2 regions of the Micromonospora sp. NPDC051543 genome follow, and region 1 is predicted to be linked to the other one. Evidence: riboswitches for the same ligand, from Rfam matches in the RefSeq annotation. Region 1 holds a riboswitch; the other holds the start of a gene.
What was found. A riboswitch is a leader RNA that binds a small molecule or an ion and turns the genes downstream of it on or off. The one in region 1 is predicted to bind cobalamin.
Positions count from the first base shown of each region.

Region 2: it holds a riboswitch for cobalamin, as region 1 does, so the genes downstream of both, cobN (cobaltochelatase subunit CobN) here and ACIA3K_RS07210 (ribonucleoside-diphosphate reductase subunit alpha) in region 1, are expected to answer to the same signal.

Region 1 covers NZ_JBITDT010000003.1:312,537-321,836, forward strand. The annotation lists gene ACIA3K_RS07190 (ABC transporter substrate-binding protein) at 1-277, opposite strand, end outside; gene ACIA3K_RS07195 (FadR/GntR family transcriptional regulator) at 428-1,198, shown strand; gene ACIA3K_RS07200 (family 43 glycosylhydrolase) at 1,603-3,429, shown strand; gene ACIA3K_RS07205 (ribonucleotide-diphosphate reductase subunit beta) at 3,597-4,592, opposite strand; gene ACIA3K_RS07210 (ribonucleoside-diphosphate reductase subunit alpha) at 4,643-6,979, opposite strand; cobalamin riboswitch at 7,173-7,387, opposite strand; cobalamin riboswitch at 7,574-7,647, shown strand; gene ACIA3K_RS07215 (CbtB domain-containing protein) at 7,706-7,909, shown strand; gene ACIA3K_RS07220 (CbtA family protein) at 7,900-8,700, shown strand; gene ACIA3K_RS07225 (histidine phosphatase family protein) at 8,697-9,293, shown strand.
Region 2 covers NZ_JBITDT010000001.1:243,902-253,201, forward strand. The annotation lists gene ACIA3K_RS01240 (cobyrinate a,c-diamide synthase) at 1-351, opposite strand, end outside; gene cobO (cob(I)yrinic acid a,c-diamide adenosyltransferase) at 345-956, opposite strand; partial or broken gene ACIA3K_RS01250 (magnesium chelatase subunit D family protein) at 1,033-3,288, opposite strand; gene cobN (cobaltochelatase subunit CobN) at 3,406-7,074, opposite strand; cobalamin riboswitch at 7,361-7,490, opposite strand; gene ACIA3K_RS01260 (hypothetical protein) at 7,602-7,877, opposite strand; gene ACIA3K_RS01265 (DUF5919 domain-containing protein) at 8,031-8,915, shown strand; gene ACIA3K_RS01270 (inositol monophosphatase family protein) at 8,912-9,300, shown strand, end outside.

The sequences.
Region 1 (9,300 bases):
GTCCCTTGCCCGACTGGATGGCCGCGCCCAGCAGCGTGTAGTACTGGTCGAACGGTTGGGCGACGAACTCGACCTTCACGTCCTTGTGCTTCTTGGCGAAGTCGGCCTTGGCCTTCTCCACGTACTGGGCGGAGCTGGCCTCGCCGGACTTCCAGTCCCAGACGACCAGCTTCTTGTCCGAGCCTCCGGACGATGAACCCGAACCTGTCGCGCTTCCACAGCCTGTCAGGGCCAGCCCTGCAACGAGGACCGCTGACCACACTGCTCGTTGCTTCATCGTTGCTCACCTTCATATGGGGAGTGGCCTGGAAACGGCCGTCGATGCAAGATTGACGAGAACGTAACTCGTATGACGTCTGACGTCAACGGTTGCCCGTACACTGGGGCGGACTCGTGGGCCCGCTCCCGCGGCTACGCGGAGGTGAACGTGACGACATCGAACCGGTCGGCCGTCAACGGCACGGCGACGCCGACCTGGACGCGTCGCCCGACGAATCTGGCCCAGGCGATCACGGCCGAGTTGGTGACCCGCATCGTCCAGGGAGCACACCCCTCGGGCACGCCACTGCCCCCCGAGCCGGTGCTCTGCGAGGCCTTCTCGGTGAGCCGCACCGTCATCCGCGAGGCCGTGAAGATCCTGCAGGAGAAGGGGCTCGTGCAGGTCCGCCAGGGCAGCGGAACGCTCGTGACCCCGCCCTCGTCGTGGGACATGCTCGACGAACTCGTCCTCGCGGCGACCATCGCCGAGGACGACACCCTGGCGATCCTGGACGACCTGGTGGTCACCCGCCGGGTCCTGGAGTCCGACATGGCCAACGTGGCCGCCCGCCTCGCCGACGAGGCGACGATCGACCGGCTACGCGCCCTGGTGGACCGCATGGACGAGCTGGTCGACGACCACGTCACCTACCAGGAGCACGACCGCGCCTTCCACGACACGGTCATGCAGGCGTCCGGGAACCGCATCGCCCGGGGCGTCGTCCGTTCGCTGGAGAGTCAGGTCGTCAACACCGCCCGGTACATGGGCAAGCCCGAGCGGGCCATGTGCGTGGCGTCGAACCAGGGGCACCGGCGCATCTACGAGCGCATCGCCGCCCACGACCCGGACGGTGCCGCCCAGGCGATGTTCACGCACATCACGGAGGCGTGGCTCGTGCGCCGCAGCGGACCGGGAAGCCCGACCCGGCTGCAGCGCTGACCGCTCCGTCGACCCCTGGTACGACCCCACGCCGACCCGTCCGTGACGTCGGCGAGAAATCCAGATCCATCCATCGCTTGAGAATGTTAGCGATAACAGACTACCCTCGGGCCGCAGAGGCGAAGGGCACGCTTCACCGCTCCACTCGATCCGCCGAGGTCGATGGAGCAGTGCATGACCAACGCCCGCTGGTGGGTGACCGGGCCTCCCCTCAGGGACGTTGACCACCGCCGTCGGCGACGGCGGGCCGCCGCACGCGGGAGCCAGGGTGGACACCCGAGCCGCTCCTGCCGTGCTCGCGGCACCGCCGCAGCCCCACCCGAACGACCCGCGACGACACCGCGACACGCCGCCAGCGCATGCGGCGGGCCGCCCGCCCGTCGTGACCCACCCTGGAGGTACCGATGCGCCCCACACCGCCACCGCGGACCAAGACCCGGCTCCGGCGCGGCCTCGCCTGGCTCGCGAGCCTGCTGCTCGTCACGACGCTGATGCCGGCCACGGCCGCCCGCGCGGACAACCCCATCGTCCAACACATCTACACGGCCGACCCGGCGCCCCTGGTCCACAACGGACGGGTCTACCTCTACACCGGCCACGACGAGGACGGCTCGACGTACTTCACCATGAAGGACTGGCGGGTGTGGTCGTCGGCCGACATGGTCAACTGGACCGACCACGGCTCACCGTTGAGCGTCGCCACCTTCAGTTGGGCGAGCGCCAACGCCTGGGCCGGTCAGGTCGTCGCCCGCAACGGCAAGTTCTACTGGTACGTGCCGGTCACCGCCCGGGCCACCAACTCGATGGCCATCGGCGTCGCGGTCGCCGACAGCCCCACCGGCCCGTTCCGGGACGCCATCGGCCGTCCCCTGGTGGGCAACGGCGAGATCGACCCCACGGTCTTCGTCGACGACGACGGTCAGGCGTACCTGTACTGGGGCAACCCGAACCTGTGGTACGTCCGGCTGAACGCCGACATGATCTCCTACAGCGGCAGCGCCACCAAGATCCCGCTCACCACCGCCGGGTTCGGAGCCCGCAGCGGCAACGCGAGCCGGCCCACCCTCTACGAGGAGGGCCCCTGGGTCTACAAGCGCAACGGCATCTACTACAACGTGTTCGCGGCGGAGTGCTGCTCCGAGTTCATCGGATACTCGACCGCCACCGGCCCGACCGGCCCGTGGACCTATCGCGGCACGGTCATGCCCCGCCAGGGCGCGAGCTTCACCAACCACCCGGGAGTCATCGACTTCAGCGGCGGCTCGTACTTCTTCTACCACAACGGGGCGCTGCCGGGCGGTGGCGGTTACACCCGTTCGGTGGCCGTGGAGAAGTTCACGTACAACACCAACGGCACCATCCCGACGATCAACATGACCACGACGGGCGCGCCGCAGATCGGCACGCTGAACCCGTACGTGCGGCAGGAGGCCGAGACCATCGCCTGGGGCTCCGGCATCGAGACCGAGCCGGCCAGCGAGGGCGGGATGAACGTCGGGTGGATCGAGAACGGGGACTACATCAAGGTCAAGGGCGTCGGCTTCGGTACGGGCGCGACGTCCTTCTCCGCGCGGGTCGCCTCGGCCACGTCCGGCGGCACGATCGAACTGCGCCTCGGTAGCCCCACCGGTACCCGGGTGGGCAGCTGCGCGGTACCCGGCACCGGTGCGTGGCAGACGTGGCAGACCGTCTCCTGCCCGATCTCCGGCGCCACCGGCACCCAGGACCTGTACCTGCGGTTCACCGGCGGCAGCGGCACCCTGTTCAACCTCAACTGGTGGCAGTTCCAGGCCAACGGCACCACGCCCACCCCGACGCCGACGCCGACGCCGAGCCCGACCGCGGACCCGACGCCGACGCCCATTCCGACGCCCACGACCACCCCCACTCCCACTCCCACGCCGACGCCGACGAGCCCGGCCGGGACGTCCTGCGCGGTCACCAACACCGTGGTGAACACCTGGCAGGGCGGTTTCGAGGGACGGTTGACGGTCACCAACTCCGGATCGTCGGCGCTCAACGGCTGGCGGGTCACCTGGACGCTCGCCAGCGGGCAGACGGTGTCCCAGGTCTGGAACGGCACCCTCACCCAGTCAGGTAGCCAGGTGACCGTCGCGAACGCCGCCTACAACGGCCAGCTCGCCCCGGGAACCTCGACCACCGCGGGCTACCTCAGCTCCACCACCTCAAGCAGTCCCCCGACCACCACCCCCACCTGCGCCCCCGCCTAACCAACTCCCCCGGGTTCCCCACCCCCAAAAACACCCCCACCCCATCCCCACACCCCGTCCGCCGCCGACGTCGATCATGAAGTCAATGCCCCCGACACGCCGATAGGGAGCAACGAGTTCATGATCGACGGGGCGGGGCCGGGGGTGGGGTGGGGGTTCTAAAGGTTCTAGAAGTCGTCGTCGAAGGCGACCGTGCCGGTCACCCCGACCTGGTACGCCGACACCCGCCGCTCGAAGAAGTTGGACAGCTCCTGCACGTCCTGCAGCTCCATGAAGGCGAACGGATTGGCCGACCCGTAGTGCGGCGCGATCCCGAGCTGGGCGAGCCGGCGGTCGGCGACGTGCTGCAGGTACTGGCGCATGTCCGCCAGGGTGAGGCCGGGCACCCCCTGGCCCACCAGGTCCTCGGCGAACTGGACCTCGCACTCGACCGCCTCGGTGAGCATCCGGCGGACCTGGTCGGCCAGGTCGTCGTCGAACAGGTCGGGCTCCTCGGCACGTACGGTGTCGACGACGTCGAACGCGAACGCCATGTGCATGGACTCGTCGCGGAACACCCAGTTGGTCCCCGACGCCAGCCCGTGCAGCAGGCCACGCGAGCGCAGGAAGTAGACGTACGCGAACGCGCCGTAGAAGAACAACCCCTCGATGCAGGCGGCGAAGCAGATCAGGTTGAGCAGGAACGACCGCCGGTCCTCGCGCGTGCGCAGCTCCCGCAGGTCGCCCAGCGAGTCGATCCAGCGGAAGCAGAACTCGGCCTTGCGACGGATCGACGGAATGTTCTCGATGGCGGCGAAGGCTTCGAACCGCTCGGCCTCGTCGGGCACGTACGTGTCGAGCAGGTTCAGGTAGAACTGGACGTGCACGGCCTCCTCGAACAGCTGCCGCGACAGGTAGAGCCGACCTTCCGGGCTGTTGACGTGCTGGTACAGGTTGAGCACGAGGTTGTTGGCGACGATCGTGTCGCCGGTGGCGAAGAACGCGACGAGGCGGCTGACCAGGTGCCGCTCGGCCGCCGACAGCCGGTCCAGGTCGGCGAGGTCGGCGTGCAGGTCGACCTCCTCGACCGTCCACGTGTTGCGGATGGCGTCCCGGAACCGGTCGAAGAAGTGCGGGTAGCGCATCGGACGGAGAGTCAGGTCCATCCCGGGGTCGAGCAGCATGTGCGTGGTCCTCGCGTCGGTGGTGCTGTCCGTGGTGGTGTCGGCGACGGTCACTGGCACGCCTCGCACGACTCGGGGTTCTCCAGCGAGCAGGCCAACGCCTCGGCATCGACCGCGACGGCGGCGAGGGGGGCGAGGGGCGGCACCGCGCTGACGGTGGCCTGCTGGATCCGGGTGGCCGGCCGGGACCGCAGGTAGTAGGTCGTCTTCAGACCGGTCTTCCAGGCGTACAGGTACATCGAGGAGAGCTTGCCGATGGTGGGCGAGGCCAGGAACAGGTTCAGCGACTGGGACTGGTCGATGAACGGAGCGCGGGCGGCGGCCAGGTCGATCAGCGCCCGCTGCGGCAGCTCCCACGCGGTGCGGAACAGCTCCCGCACGTCGGCCGGCAGCTCCACGACGGACTGCACCGAGCCCTCGGCCCGCTTGATCGCCGACCGGATCTGCTCGGTCCACAGGCCGCGGGCCTTCAACTCGCGTACGAGAGCGGTGTTGACCTGGAGGAACTCCCCCGACAGCGTCTCGCGCTTGAACAGATTGGACACCTGCGGCTCGACGCACTCGTAGCAGCCGGCGATCGACGCGATCGTCGCGGTGGGCGCGACCGCCACCAGCAGCGAGTTGCGCAGCCCGTACTCCCGCACCTGCTGACGCAGCGCGGTCCAGCGCGCGGTCTGCGTACCCTCGACGCCCCAGAGGTCGGGTTGGAGCTGGCCCCGGGCGGCCCGGGTCTGCGCGAACGCCGGGTGGGCGCCGAAGTCGCGGGCCAGGTCGGCGGAGGTCTCCAGCGCGGTGAGGTACAGCTCCTCGCTGATCCGGGTGGACAGCTCCCGCGCGGCCGGCGCGTCGAACGGCAGCCGCAGCGCGAAGAACACGTCCTGCAACCCCATCAGCCCGAGCCCGACCGGCCGCCAACGGGGATTGCTCGCCGCCGCCTGCGGGGTCGGGTAGTAGTTGATGTCGATGACCCGGTCGAGGAACGTCACCGCCGTCCGAACCGTGGCGCGCAGCCGTTCCCAGTCGATGCCGTCGTCGGTCAGGTGGGCGGCGACGTTCACCGAGCCGAGGTTGCACACGGCGGTCTCGTCGTCGCTGGACACCTCGATGATCTCGGTGCAGAGGTTGGAGAGGTGCACCACGTTGCCCGACTCGGCCGTCTGGTTGCACAGCCGGTTGGCCGCGTCCTTGAAGGTCATCCAGCCGTTGCCGGTCTGGGCCAGGGTCCGCATCATCTTCCCGTACAGCTCACGGGCCGGCAGCTGCCGCACGTAGCGGCCCTGCGCCTCGGCGGCCCGGTACGCGGCGTCGAACCGCTCGCCCCACAGGTCGGGCAGTTCGGGCACCTCGTCGGGGTCGAACAGCGACCACATCTCGTCGGCCTCGACCCGGCGCATGAACTCGTCCGGAACCCAGTTGGCCAGGTTGAGATTGTGCGTACGCCGGGCGTCCTCGCCCGTGTTGTCCCGGAGCTGGAGGAACTCCTCGATGTCCGGGTGCCACGGCTCCAGGTAGACGCAGGCCGCGCCCTTTCGCCGCCCGCCCTGGTTGACCGCCGCGACGCTCGCGTCCAGTGTGCGCAGCCACGGCACGATGCCGTTGGACTGCCCGTTCGTGCCCCGGATCAACGCGCCGCGGGACCGGATCCGGGAAAACGCGATGCCGATGCCACCGGCGAACTTGGACAGGTTGGCGACCTGGGCGTAGCGCGCGTAGATCGAGTCCAGTTCGTCGCGCGGCGAGTCCACGAGATAGCACGAGGACATCTGAGTGTGTCGGGTGCCGGAGTTGAACAGGGTCGGCGAGCTGGGCAGATAGGCGAGACTGGACATCAGCCGGTAGAAGTCGACCGCCTCGTCCGGCGTACGGGACAGGCCGCAGGCCACCCGCAGCAGCCAGTACTGCGGGGTCTCCAGCACGAGCCGGGTGGTGGGGTGACGCAGCAGGTACCGGTCGTAGACGGTGCGCAGGCCGAAGTACTCGAAGCGCCGGTCGCCGTCGGGGTCGACGGCGTCGTCGAACGTCTCCGCGTGCGCGGCGACGAACGCGGCGGTCTCGTCACCGATCAGACCCTCGGCGTGGCCGGCCCGGATCGCCGCGCTGAACGAGGTGATGCCCTGGCGCCGCACCTCCTTGTCGACGTAGCCGGCCAACAGCCGCGCGGCCAGGCGCGAGTACTGCGGCTCCGTACCGATCATCTCGGCCGCCGTCTGGATGGACAGCCGGTCCAGCTCGGCGGTCGTCGCGCCGTCGTAGAGGCCGCTGATCGTACGGGTGGCCACCCGCATCGGGTCGACCTCGGTCAGGTCGTCGGCCCACCGCTCGACCGCCCGGACGATCTTGTTCACGTCCACGGCCTCGGTGCCGCCGTCACGCTTGCGCACCTGCATCGGGGTCCGCCGCGCGGCCTCGCCGCCGACCGGGACCACCTCGGTGACTGTCACCACTCACTCCTCGGGAGTTCGAGACCTCGAAGGCCCTCGGACGCGAGGAGACGGACGCCGTCGACGCCACGCCAGCGCGGGCGTGGGGCAGGTGGCGTCAGCCGTTCCACGCGGCCTCGGACCGCCGCGCACCCGAGGTTCGGGTACGCGGCGCGCTGGCAGGTCTTCGGACTCGCGGGCGCCACCGGGCCTGCCCGGTCACCTACTGGCCGTCGCTTCCCAGGCCGATGGCCCAGTGCTGATGACGGCGGTCGTTCCCACTCACCGCTGCGGGACAGTCCCGGACTTCCACCGGGTTCCCTCTTGCCTCGACCACTCACCAGGAGTGGACGAACCAGCTGCGGTCGACACCATATATAGGGGCGAGCACGTTTGTCACACCCCACATGTCGGGTTCGGCGTGTCGCGGTCGCCGATGACGACCCTCGTCGATCGGCTCGGAGCCGGCCGGTGGGGCGGTGACGCCCCGACCGTCGCCATCGGCTTGACCGAGGCGAACCGGCACCGATACGGTCGACCCACTATCTGCGGCGACGCGAGGGAAGCCGGTGAGAATCCGGCGCGGTCGCGCCACTGTGAGCGCCCCCCAGCCCGGGGGGCGCGAGCCAGGACGCTCGGTCGTCCGCAGCCTTGCGATGGGGACGCGTCATCCCCGAGGAGGTTCGTGCTCGCATGTCCAGCTCCACGTCCAGCCAGCCGCTGGCTCACCCCGCTGTCCCGACCCGTCTCCTGTGGACGGTCCTGGCCACCGTCGCCGTGCTCGCCCTGCTGACCTACCTCGTCGCCTTCGACCAGGGGGCGGTCTCGCGTAGCGGGATGTACCTGCACGAGCTGATGCACGACGGCCGGCACCTGCTCGGTGTCCCGTGCCACTGACCGGCACCGGCACCGCACCCACGTTCGTCACGGTCCTGCTGCGCGGGCTCCTCGCCGGCCTGGTGGCCGGCCTGCTCGCCGGGACGTTCGCCTACGTCGTCGGCGAACCACACGTCGAAGCGGCCATCGCCATCGAGGAGGCGGCCACCCAGGCCGAGCCCGTCGCCGACGGGCACCAGCACGCCGAGGCCACCACCGACGGGCACCAGCACGGCGAGGAGGCCCTGGTCGGCCGCAACGGCCAACGCGGCGGCCTGTTCCTGGCCACCGGCCTCTTCGGCACCGCCATGGGCGGCCTGCTGGCCAGCGCGTACGTCCTGCTGGCCCGTCGTCGGCGGACCGCCGACGACGGACGGTCCGGGCTGTTGCTGGCCGGCGGTGCGCTGCTCGGCGCGGTGATCGTGCCGTTCCTCAAGTACCCGCCGAATCCGCCGGCCGTCGGCGACCCGTCCACCATCAACCAGCGCACGGTCACCTACCTGCTGATGGTGGTACTCGGGCTGGTCGCGGTCTGGTCCGGTTCGCTCGGCTACCGATCGGTGGGTGAGCACGCGCCGGTGTGGCTGCGGGCCAGCGCGGCGGTCGGCGGTTTCCTGCTGGTCACCGTCGTGTCCTATGTGGTGCTGCCGTCGTTCCAGGAGGTCCCCGGCGACTTCCCCGCGACGCTGCTGTGGAGCTTCCGGCTCGCCTCGCTCGGCACCCAGATGGTGCTGTGGACCGGGATCGGCCTGCTCTTCGCCGCCCTGATGCACCGCCAGCGCGCGGTCGCCGACGCACGACTGGCCGGGTGAGCGCCACCAGCCTGCGGCTGGTCGCCCACGGTCACACCGCCGCCCTGCGGCAGGCCCGGTTCGGCGGGAACGACAGCCTGGACGAGGGCGGCCGGCGTGCCGCCCTCGCCCTGTCCCCCAGTGGTACCGGCCGGCGTGAAGGCGACGCGGCGGCGTGCCTGTCCAGCCCCGCGGCGGCGGCCGTCGAGACCGCCGAGGTTCTCGGGCTCGCGCCCACCGTCGTGGCGGCCCTGACCGACTGTGACTACGGCGACTGGTCGGGCCGGCCCCTCGCGGAGATCGCGGCGGAGCGGCCGGACGCGCTGCGCGAGTGGCTGTCCACGCCGGACGCCGCACCGCACGGCGGTGAGTCGATCGTCGCGGTGCGCCAGCGCGTCGGTCGGTGGCTGGACGCGCAGCGCGGGAGCGGCCGACGGGTCATCGCCGTCACCCACCCGCTCGTGATCCGGGTCGCGCTGGTGCATGCCCTGGATCTGCCGCTGGCGACGTACCGGCAGTTCGACGTCGCGCCGCTGGCGATCGTCCGGCTCACCGGCCACGGCCCCCGCTGGCAGATCCACCTGGGCGCGGCGCCGGCACCGGCGGACGGGTGACGAGGGT
Region 2 (9,300 bases), on a different contig from region 1:
GACGTGTGCCGTGGAGGCGAAGTCGCGGCGGCCCACCGCGCCGTCGTGCAGGCCCATGACGCCCTCGACCACGGCGATGTCGGCGGGCGTGGGGACGCTCGCGCCGTGCCGTAGCAGGCCGGCGATCCGCTCGGGCCCGACCAGGAACGGGTCGAGGTTGCGGCCGGGCCGGCCGGCGGCGAGGGCGTGGTAGCCGGGGTCGATGTAGTCGGGGCCGACCTTGTGCGGGCTGACCGTGAGGCCGCGTCGACGCAGTGCGGCGAGCAGCCCGGTGGCGACCGTCGTCTTGCCGTGGCCGCTGGCCGGCGCGGCGACCACCACCCGGGGCAGCGCCCACAGTGTGCTCACCACTCGATGCCCTTCTGGCCCTTCTGACCGGCGTCCATCGGGTGCTTGACCTTGGTCAGCTCGGCGACCAGGTCGGCGGCGGCGACGAGGCGCGGGTCGGCGTCGCGGCCGGTGATGACGACGTGCTGGAAGCCGGGCCGGTCGGCCAGGGTGGCGACCACCTCGTCGACGTCCACCCAGCCCCACTTCATCGGGTAGGTGAACTCGTCCAGCACGTACAGCCCGTACCGCTCGGCGGCCAGGTCCCGCTGGATCTGCCGCCACCCCTCCAGGGCGTCGGCGGCGTGGTCGGCCTCGCCGCCGCGCTGGATCCAGGACCAGCCCTCACCCATCTTGTGCCAGGCCACCGGAGCGCCCTGGCCGGTACGCTCGTGCACCTCGCCGAGGGCGCGGAAGGCGTTCTCCTCCCCGACCCGCCACTTGGCGCTCTTGACGAACTGGAAGACGCCGATCGGCAGGCCGGCCGTCCAGGCCCGCAGCGCCAGCCCGAAGGCGGCCGTCGACTTCCCCTTCATCTGTCCGGTGTGGACGATCAGCAGCGGCCGATTCCGCCGCTGTCGGGTGGTCAACCCGTCAGCGGGCACGTGGCTCGGTTGTCCCTGCGGCATCAGCCCATCCCCCGTCCCGTGTCCAGGTGTCCCGCGATCTTGCAGTTTCTGTCGGTCATCTGCGCGCTTCGTCCCTTCATGTCGCCACCGAAAGTGCAAGATCGCGGGGGTGGGTCAGGGTGGCCAGGGGGTGTACGGGGGCGGTCAGCTGGGTTGCCAGGCGGGCGGCCAGGTTGAGGCGGATCGGGCCGGTCTCGCAGTCGACGACCACGCAGGGGGCACCCGTCGCCGCGAGGACCGCCGCCGCGCCTGCCGCCCGGTCGAGCGGGCGGGTTCCGGCGGTGGCTCTGCCGTCGGTGACGATGAGGACCAGGGGGCGGCGCTTCGGATCGCGCAGGCGTTCCACGCGCAACAGATCGGCGGCGGCGAGCAGGCCCTCGGCCAGTGGCGTCCGCCCGCCGGTCGGCAGTTCGGCCAGCCGGGTCGACGCGGCCAGCACCGACGAGGTGGCCGGCAGCAGCGTCCGCGCGCCGGCGCCCCGGAACGCGATCACCGCGACCTTGTCCCGCCGCTGGTACGCGTCGGTGAGCAGGGCGAGCACCGCGTCCTTCACGGTGACCATCCGCTGCCGGGCGCCCATCGAGCCGCTCGCGTCCACCACGAACAGCACCAGGTTGCCCTCACGCCCCTCCCGGACCGCCTCCCGCAGGTCCTCCGGGCGCAGCCGCAACGGCCCGGTGAGCCGACCCCGGGCCGCCTGGTGCGGCGCGGCGGCGCGAACCGTCGCCGGCAGGTGCAGCGCGCCCACCCGGCCCGCCGGCACCCGGGCCCCGGTGGTGCGGCCCCGCCCGGTCCGCGCCCGGGAGCGCCGGCCCGGCACCCCGTCACCGACGCCGGGCGCGGTGAGGAGCCGGGCCCGCAGACCACCCCGGGGTACGGCCACCGCTCCGCCGTCCCAGTCCCGATCGTTCCCGGCGTCGCTCGGCCCCACGCCCCCGGCCCGTCCACGACGCGTGCCCTGGCTGTCAACCTGTGATCGGTCGGAGGACCCGTCCGCGCCGGCGTGCGGCTCGGGACCGTCGCGATGCTCGTCCCCGCCGGTGCCGCGCTCGTCCCCGCCGGCGGAGCCGTGTCGATCCGGACCGTCCATGGCGCTCGGGTCGCCGACGGCGCCGCCGGCGTCACGGTCACGGGCGTCCGGGCCGGACCCATCGGAACGGTGCCCAGCGTCCGGGCCACCCGCACCGCCCGGGCCACCGGCACTGCCGTCCGGGCCGCTGCGGCCGTCCGGGCCGTCTCCGCCGTCCGGACCGTCGGGGCGCGGGCCGGCGGGGCCGCCGTCGTGTGGGCCGTCGTCGTCCGGCTCGTCGGGGTGGGCGTCCTGGGCTCGTTGCAGCGCCTCGTCGAGGCGCTTCTCGTCCAGCCCCGGCGTGTCGAACGGGTCGCGGCGGCGACGGTGCGGCAGGGCGAGCCGCGCCGCCACCCGGACGTCGTCGCTGGTGACCCGGTCCCGGCCGTGCCAGGCGGCGTGGGCGAGAGCGGTACGCGCGGTGACGATGTCGGCGCGCATCCCGTCCACGTCGAACGCCGCGCACACCTCGGCGATCTGCCGCAGCGCGGCGTCGGGCAGGCGTACCCCGGGAAGCCGGCGGCGGGCGGAGGCCACCTGGGCGGCGATCTCGGCGTCGGCGTCGGCCCAGCGGGCGGCGAACCCGACCGGGTCGGCGTCGGCGGCGAGCCGGCGGCGCACGACCTCCACCCGGATCTCCGGGTCCCGGCTGGCGTTCACCTCCACGGTCAGCCCGAACCGGTCGAGCAGCTGCGGGCGCAGCTCCCCCTCCTCCGGGTTCATAGTGCCGACCAGCAGGAACCGGGCGGCGTGGCTCACCGACACGCCCTCGCGCTCGACGTGGCTGCGGCCCATCGCCGCCGCGTCCAGCAGCAGGTCGACGAGGTGATCGTGCAGCAGGTTGACCTCGTCCACGTAGAGCACGCCCCGGTGGGCGGCGGCGAGCAGGCCCGGTTCGAAGGCGCGGACGCCCTCGCCGAGGGCCTTCTCCAGGTCCAGCGACCCGACGACCCGGTCCTCGGCCGCGCCGACGGGCAGTTCCACGAGGCGCGCCGGCCCAGTCTCGGCGGCCGCCCCGAGCGGGTGCGGCCCGTCCGGGCAGCCCGGGTCGGGTTCGGCCGGATCACACCCGAAGCGGCAGCCGGCGACCCGACGCACCGGGGGCAGCAGCGCCGCGAGGGCACGGACGGCGGTCGACTTCGCGGTGCCCTTCTCACCCCGCACCAGGACCCCGCCGATCGCCGGGGAGACGGCGTTGAGCAGCAACGCGAGCCGCATGTCGGCCATGCCGAGCACGGCGCTGAACGGATAGGTGGCACTCATGCTGGGCCTTCTTCCGTTCGCGACTGCGGGGCTCGCAAAACCGGCTCACTCCTCGCGCTCACTGAGCCTCCTTGGATCGCGACTGCGGGGCTCGCAAAACCGGCTCACTCCTCGCGCTCACGCCTTGTCCTCCAGGTCGCCCTCGCTGGCCAGGTACTCGTCGCGCAGGCGGTCCAGGGTGGCCGGCTCGGGCTTGGCCCACAGCCCCCGGTCGGCGGCCTCCAACAGCCGCTCGGTGATGCCGCGCAACGCCCACGGGTTGGACCGCGCCAGGAACTCCCGGGTGGTGTCGTCGAACAGGTAGGCGGCGGCCAGGTGCTCGTACATCCAGTCGTCCACCACGCCGGCGGTGGCGTCGTAGCCGAACAGGTAGTCCACGGTGGCGGCCAGCTCGAACGCGCCCTTGTAGCCGTGCCGGCGCATCGCGGCGATCCACTTCGGGTTGACCACCCGGGCCCGGAACACCCGCCGGGTCTCCTCGCCCAGCGTGCGGGTCCGTACGTCGTGCGGCATGGCCGAGTCGCCCACGTACGCGGCCGGGGACGTGCCGGTGAGGTGACGGACCATCGCCACCATCCCGCCGTGGTACTGGAAGTAGTCGTCGGAGTCGACGATGTCGTGCTCGCGGGTGTCCTGGTTCTTCACCGCGACCGAGATCCGGGCGAACGAGCGTTCCATGTCGGCGCGCGCCTCCCGACCGTCCAGGCCCCGGCCGTACGCGTAGCCACCCCACACCGCGTACACCTCGGCCAGGTCGGCGTCGCTGCGCCACGTACGGGCGTCGATCAACGGCAGCAGGCCCGCCCCGTACGCGCCGGGTTTGGAGCCGAAGATGCGGGCGGTGGCCCGCCGCTCGTCGCCGTGCTCGGCCACGTCGGCGGTGACGTGCGCCCGCAGGTAGTTCTCCTCGTCCGGCTCGTCGAGGGCGGCGACCTGCCGGACGGCGTCGTCGAGCAGCGCCACCACGTGCGGAAACGCGTCGCGGAAGAAGCCGGAGATCCGCACGGTGACGTCGACGCGGGGTCGACCCAGCTCGGCGGTCGGCACCACCTCGACGCCGGTGACCCGCCGGGACCGCTCGTCCCACACCGGCCGGCAGCCCAGCAGCGCGAGCACCTCGGCGATGTCATCGCCCTGGGTGCGCATCGCGCTGGTGCCCCACACGGTCAAGCCCACCGAGCGGGGGTACGCGCCGGTGTCGGCGAGGTGCCGGGCCAGCAGCGAGTCGGCCAGGGCCACGCCGACGTCCCAGGCGTTGCGGCTGGGGATGGCCTTCGGGTCGACGGAGTAGAAGTTCCGGCCGGTGGGCAGCACGTTGACCAGGCCCCGGGTGGGTGAGCCGGACGGGCCTGGCGGCACGAACCGACCGTCGAGCGCGCCGAGGGTGTTGCGCAGCTCGTCCGTGGTGCGCTCCAGCCGGGGCACCAGCTCGGTCGCGGCGAAGTGCAGCACCTTGGCGGCCTCCGGGATCGGCTGGCCGGTCACCTCGGCGACGACCGCCTCGGCCGTCTCGGCGCTCCAGCCCAGGGTCTCCATGCCGATGGCCAGCCGCCGGGCGAGGGCTTCGATCAGGTCGACGGCATCGGCGGCGGTGCCGGCCGGCCCGTCCACCGCGTCGGTCAACGCGGCCGGCAGGGCGACCCGCTGGCCCGGCGTCGCGAGCAGTTCCTGCTCGTCGAGGGCGTACGCGGCGGCGAGGGCCTGCCGCAGGCCGGGCAGGGCCTGGGCGCCGCCCCAGATCTGCGGGGCGCGCAGCACCGCGAGGACGAGGTTGACGCGGGGCTCTCCGGTGGGCGCTTCGGCGAGGATGTGCAGGCCGTCGCGGATCTGCACGTCCTTGACCTCGCACAGGTAGCCGTCGAGGTGCAGCACGAAGTCGTCGAAGTCGTCCGCGTCGGGCATCGCCTCGGTGTGCAGGTCGTGGTGCAGTTCGGCGGCGCGGACCAGGTCCCAGATCTGCGCCCGCACGGTCGGTACCTTGGCCGGGTCGAGCGCCTGCACGGTGGCGTACTCGTCGAGCAGTTGCTCCAGTTTGGCCAGGTCGCCGTAGGTCTCGGCGCGGGCCATCGGCGGCACCAGGTGGTCGATGACCACGGCGTGTGCCCGCCGCTTGGCCTGGGTGCCCTCGCCGGGGTCGTTGACGATGAACGGGTAGACCAGCGGCAGGTCCGCGAGGACCGCGTCGGGCGCGCAGTCGGCGGCCAGGCCGAGGCCCTTGCCGGGCAGCCACTCCAGGGTGCCGTGCTTGCCCAGGTGTACCACGGCGTCCGCGCCGAAGCCGCCGTCCGCGACCGGCGCGGCGAGCCAGCGGTACGCGGCCAGGTAGTGGTGGCTCGGCGGCAGGTCCGGGTCGTGGTAGATGGCGATCGGGTTCTCCCCGAAGCCACGCGGCGGCTGGATCAGCAGCGCCACGTTGCCGAAGCGCAGCCCGGCCAGCACGATGTCCCCGCCGTCGGTGTACAGCTCGCCGGGCGGCTCGCCCCAGTGCTGCCGCATCCGTTCGCGCAGCTCGACCGGGACCGCCTCGAACCAGCGCCGGTACGTCTGCCCCGGTATCCGGGCCTCGGCGGCGGCCAACTGCTCCGGGGTGAGCCACTCCACGTCGTGCCCGCCGGCGGCGATCAGCGCGTGGATCAGCGCGTCACCGTCCGTGGGCGGCGGGGAGCCGCCGAGGTCGTAGCCCGCCTCGGCGAGCGCGGCGAACAGCCGGACCGCCGAGGCCGGGGTGTCCAACCCGACGGCGTTGCCGACGCGCGAGTGCTTGGTGGGGTACGAGCTGAGCACCACGGCGATCCGCTTCTCGGCGTTCGGCACGTCGCGCAGCCGGGCGTGACGCACCGCGATGCCGGCGACGCGGGCGGCCCGCTCGGGGTCGGCGGCGTACACCGAGAGCCCGTCGGCGTCGACCTGCTTGAACGAGAACGGCACCGTGACGATCCGGCCGTCGAACTCGGGGATTGCCACCTGCATCGCCGCGTCCAGCGGGGACAGTCCGGCGTCGCTGGCGGCCCACTGCTCGCGCGTGCTGGTGAGGCAGAGCGCCTGGATGACCGGCACGTCCAGGGCGGCGAGCGCGCCGACGTCCCAGGCGTCCTCGTCGCCGCCGGAGGAAGCGTCCGCCGCGACCGCGCCGCCGGCCGCGAGGACGGTGACCAGCAACGCGTCACAGCGGGCGAACAGCCCGAGCGGCCCGGCGCCGGTGGTCAGCCCGCGCAGCGAGCCGCAGAAGATCGGCAGTGGGTTGCCGCCGGCCGCGCGGACCGCCTCGGCCAGCACGTCGACGAACGCGGTGTTGCCGGCCAGGGCATGCGCCCGGTAGAAGACGATTCCGATGGTGGGCCGACCCGCTTCGGTGGGGTGCTCGCCGTACACGCCGTATGCCGGGGTCGGCGCGGGCGGTGCGAATCCCTCCCCGGTGAGCAGGACCGTGTCGGAGAGGAACCGGGCCAGCTCCCCCAGGTTGTCCGGCCCGCCCTCGACCAGGTACGCGAGGGCCTGGGCGACCACCCCGGACGGCACCGTGGAGACCGCCATCAGCTCCGCGTCCGGCAGCGCCTCGCCGCCGAGGACGACCGTGGGCACGCCGCTGGCGAGCACGGCGGCGAGGCCGTCCGGCCACGCCTGCCGACCGCCGAGCAGGCGTACGACGGCGAGGTCGACCCCGTCGAGCAGGGCGGGCACCTCGTCGGCCGCCACCCGGGCGGGGTTGGCGAGCCGGTAGTCGGCGTCGCTGGCGCGGGCGGCCAGCAGGTCGGTGTCGGCGGTGGAGAGCAGCAGAATGCGCACGGCAGGCTCCGGACGGTAACGTCGGCGCTCTCGCGGAAGCGATTCGGCGACGACGTGCGGGTGGGCGCGGGGTTCAGCGGGCGCCGCGACCCGGACCGCTCACCGGCACGGGGCCGGCGGCGACGGGTGGCGTGGCGCGGAACTCAGCGGTGAACGGAGTCGATGCCGATCGCGGCGACAGCACGGCCGCGGTGCGGGGAACGGCAGCGGCCGTCGATGATGGAGACGCCATGCGTCATCGGGTCCTCCTCGGGTGTCCACGCCCTGGGGTACGTCCCGACGGCCGAAGTATCCTGGCTTCCGGATCGACGCTCTCCCCCGGCCTTCCAACCGCAGACACACGGCCGTGACTCGCGAGGGGGGATCACTCCCCGGTGACAGTGGCGGGACCGCGTCGGATTCGCACCGACTTCCTTCACTGCCGTCAGGCCGCGAATGCTGCCACACCCTGACGCTGCCGGTCAACGCGGACCCCGGCGCCGCCCGGCCCCGAGCACCACATTGACCTGCGAAGATATCGGGGCGAGTCACTCATGGTTGAAGCGACGCGGCCGGCGAGTCAACGACAGCCAGCCGAGGAAACGCGCGTGCATCAGGGCAAGGTCGGGGCGACCGCCGAGACCGTACAAGTCGTGGATGGCCTCGTTCATGCAGGACGTGAGGTAGAGAGCCAGCGCCAGCGAGTGACCGTAGAACTCGGCGACGAGATCGAGTTGCGCGCGGGAGCATGGCCAAGCTGCGGCACAGTTGCGGCACAACCAGGCGGGGCGCATGGGCAGGTGGGGGCGGGACCGCAGACTCACACCACGACCTTGCTCACCACAATCGCAGCGATCCATCACAGCGGGTGATTCCTCGATGGATAACTTTCATCCGCCCTCCGGATGTCCTCCCGGCATGCCATCCCACTACTGGATAAGCTGGCCCTCGGCCCTTGAGCAGGAAGGGAGCCAGCCGTGAGCGTCCGCACAACTGCCACGCTTACCACTGTCGACCTGTTGTGGGACACCACTGACATGCTCGACGCCCTGGCCGCTCGCAACATCGCTCAGGTATTTCGCCTCGTGCAGCGAGCCACCCGCGCCAGCCAGACCACTCTCGGCGTCGCCACCGGCCTCAGCCAGGCTCAGATCAGCGAGATCACCAGCGGTGCCCGCCGGGTCAGCAGCATCGATGTCCTCACCCGCATCTGCACCGGCCTGTCCATGCCACGCCACGCACGAATGACGCTTCTCCTCGGCGAACGCGAGCCGGCCCCGGACCTCGCCGGACACCAGCTCGGCACGGCCGTACGGGACCAGTGCGCTGATGTCAGCGCGATCTATTCCAGCCGATCAGATTTCATGGCGGAGCTGCCCCCGCAAGCCCTTTTCGACCATGCCGCGGACATCCGAGCGGCCGGGCTGTCACTGAACCTCATCTGTCAGCAGTACGGCGACAATCGCCTCCTGAGACTCCTCGCCGCCGGCACCCGCCTCCGCTGCCTGTTCCTTGACCCGGCCGGCGAGGCGATCAGGCGGCAGGAGCGGGAGGACGACTATCCAGACGGGCACCTGAGCGCGCTCACCGAACTCAACATTCAGAACCTGGCTCGCCGTATTCGTGACCGGCTCCCCGCGGACGCCCGAGACAACCTCGTCATCGGCGTCTACGACGAGTCCATTCGCGCCAACGTCCTCCTGATCGATGGTCGACTCTGCGTCGTCCAGCACTACCTACCGCAGATGCGCGGTGTGGACTGCCCGACGCTGGTCATCGAGCGCAGCGCCAGCCCGTCGGGCCTCTACCCGATATTCGACGAGATGTTCAATTCGCTGTGGGAGCGCAGCCGCCAGCTATGACCGAGTTCGCGCACCTCCTCGCCCTCGCACAGGAGGCAGTCGACCTGGCACACGACCTGATGCGGAGGCTCCAGCCCGGTGCGCTGACCTTCAAGGGTGACCGCGACATGGCCTCGGACGTGGATTACGCCATCGAGCGAGCGGTTCGCGAGTACCTGGCCGCCAAGGCACCTGACATCGGTTTCCTCGGTGAGGAGTACGGCAGCAGCGGCGACACCAGCGCGCTGACCTGGGCGCTCGATCCAGTCGACGGCACCGTCAACTTCATCCACGGCTCGCCCCTGTGCGCGATCTCTCTCGGCCTCATCCACCGCACACACGCCGTCCTTGGTGTCATCGACCTTCCGTTTCTCGGTACCCGCTACCACGCCGTTCAGGGGCACGG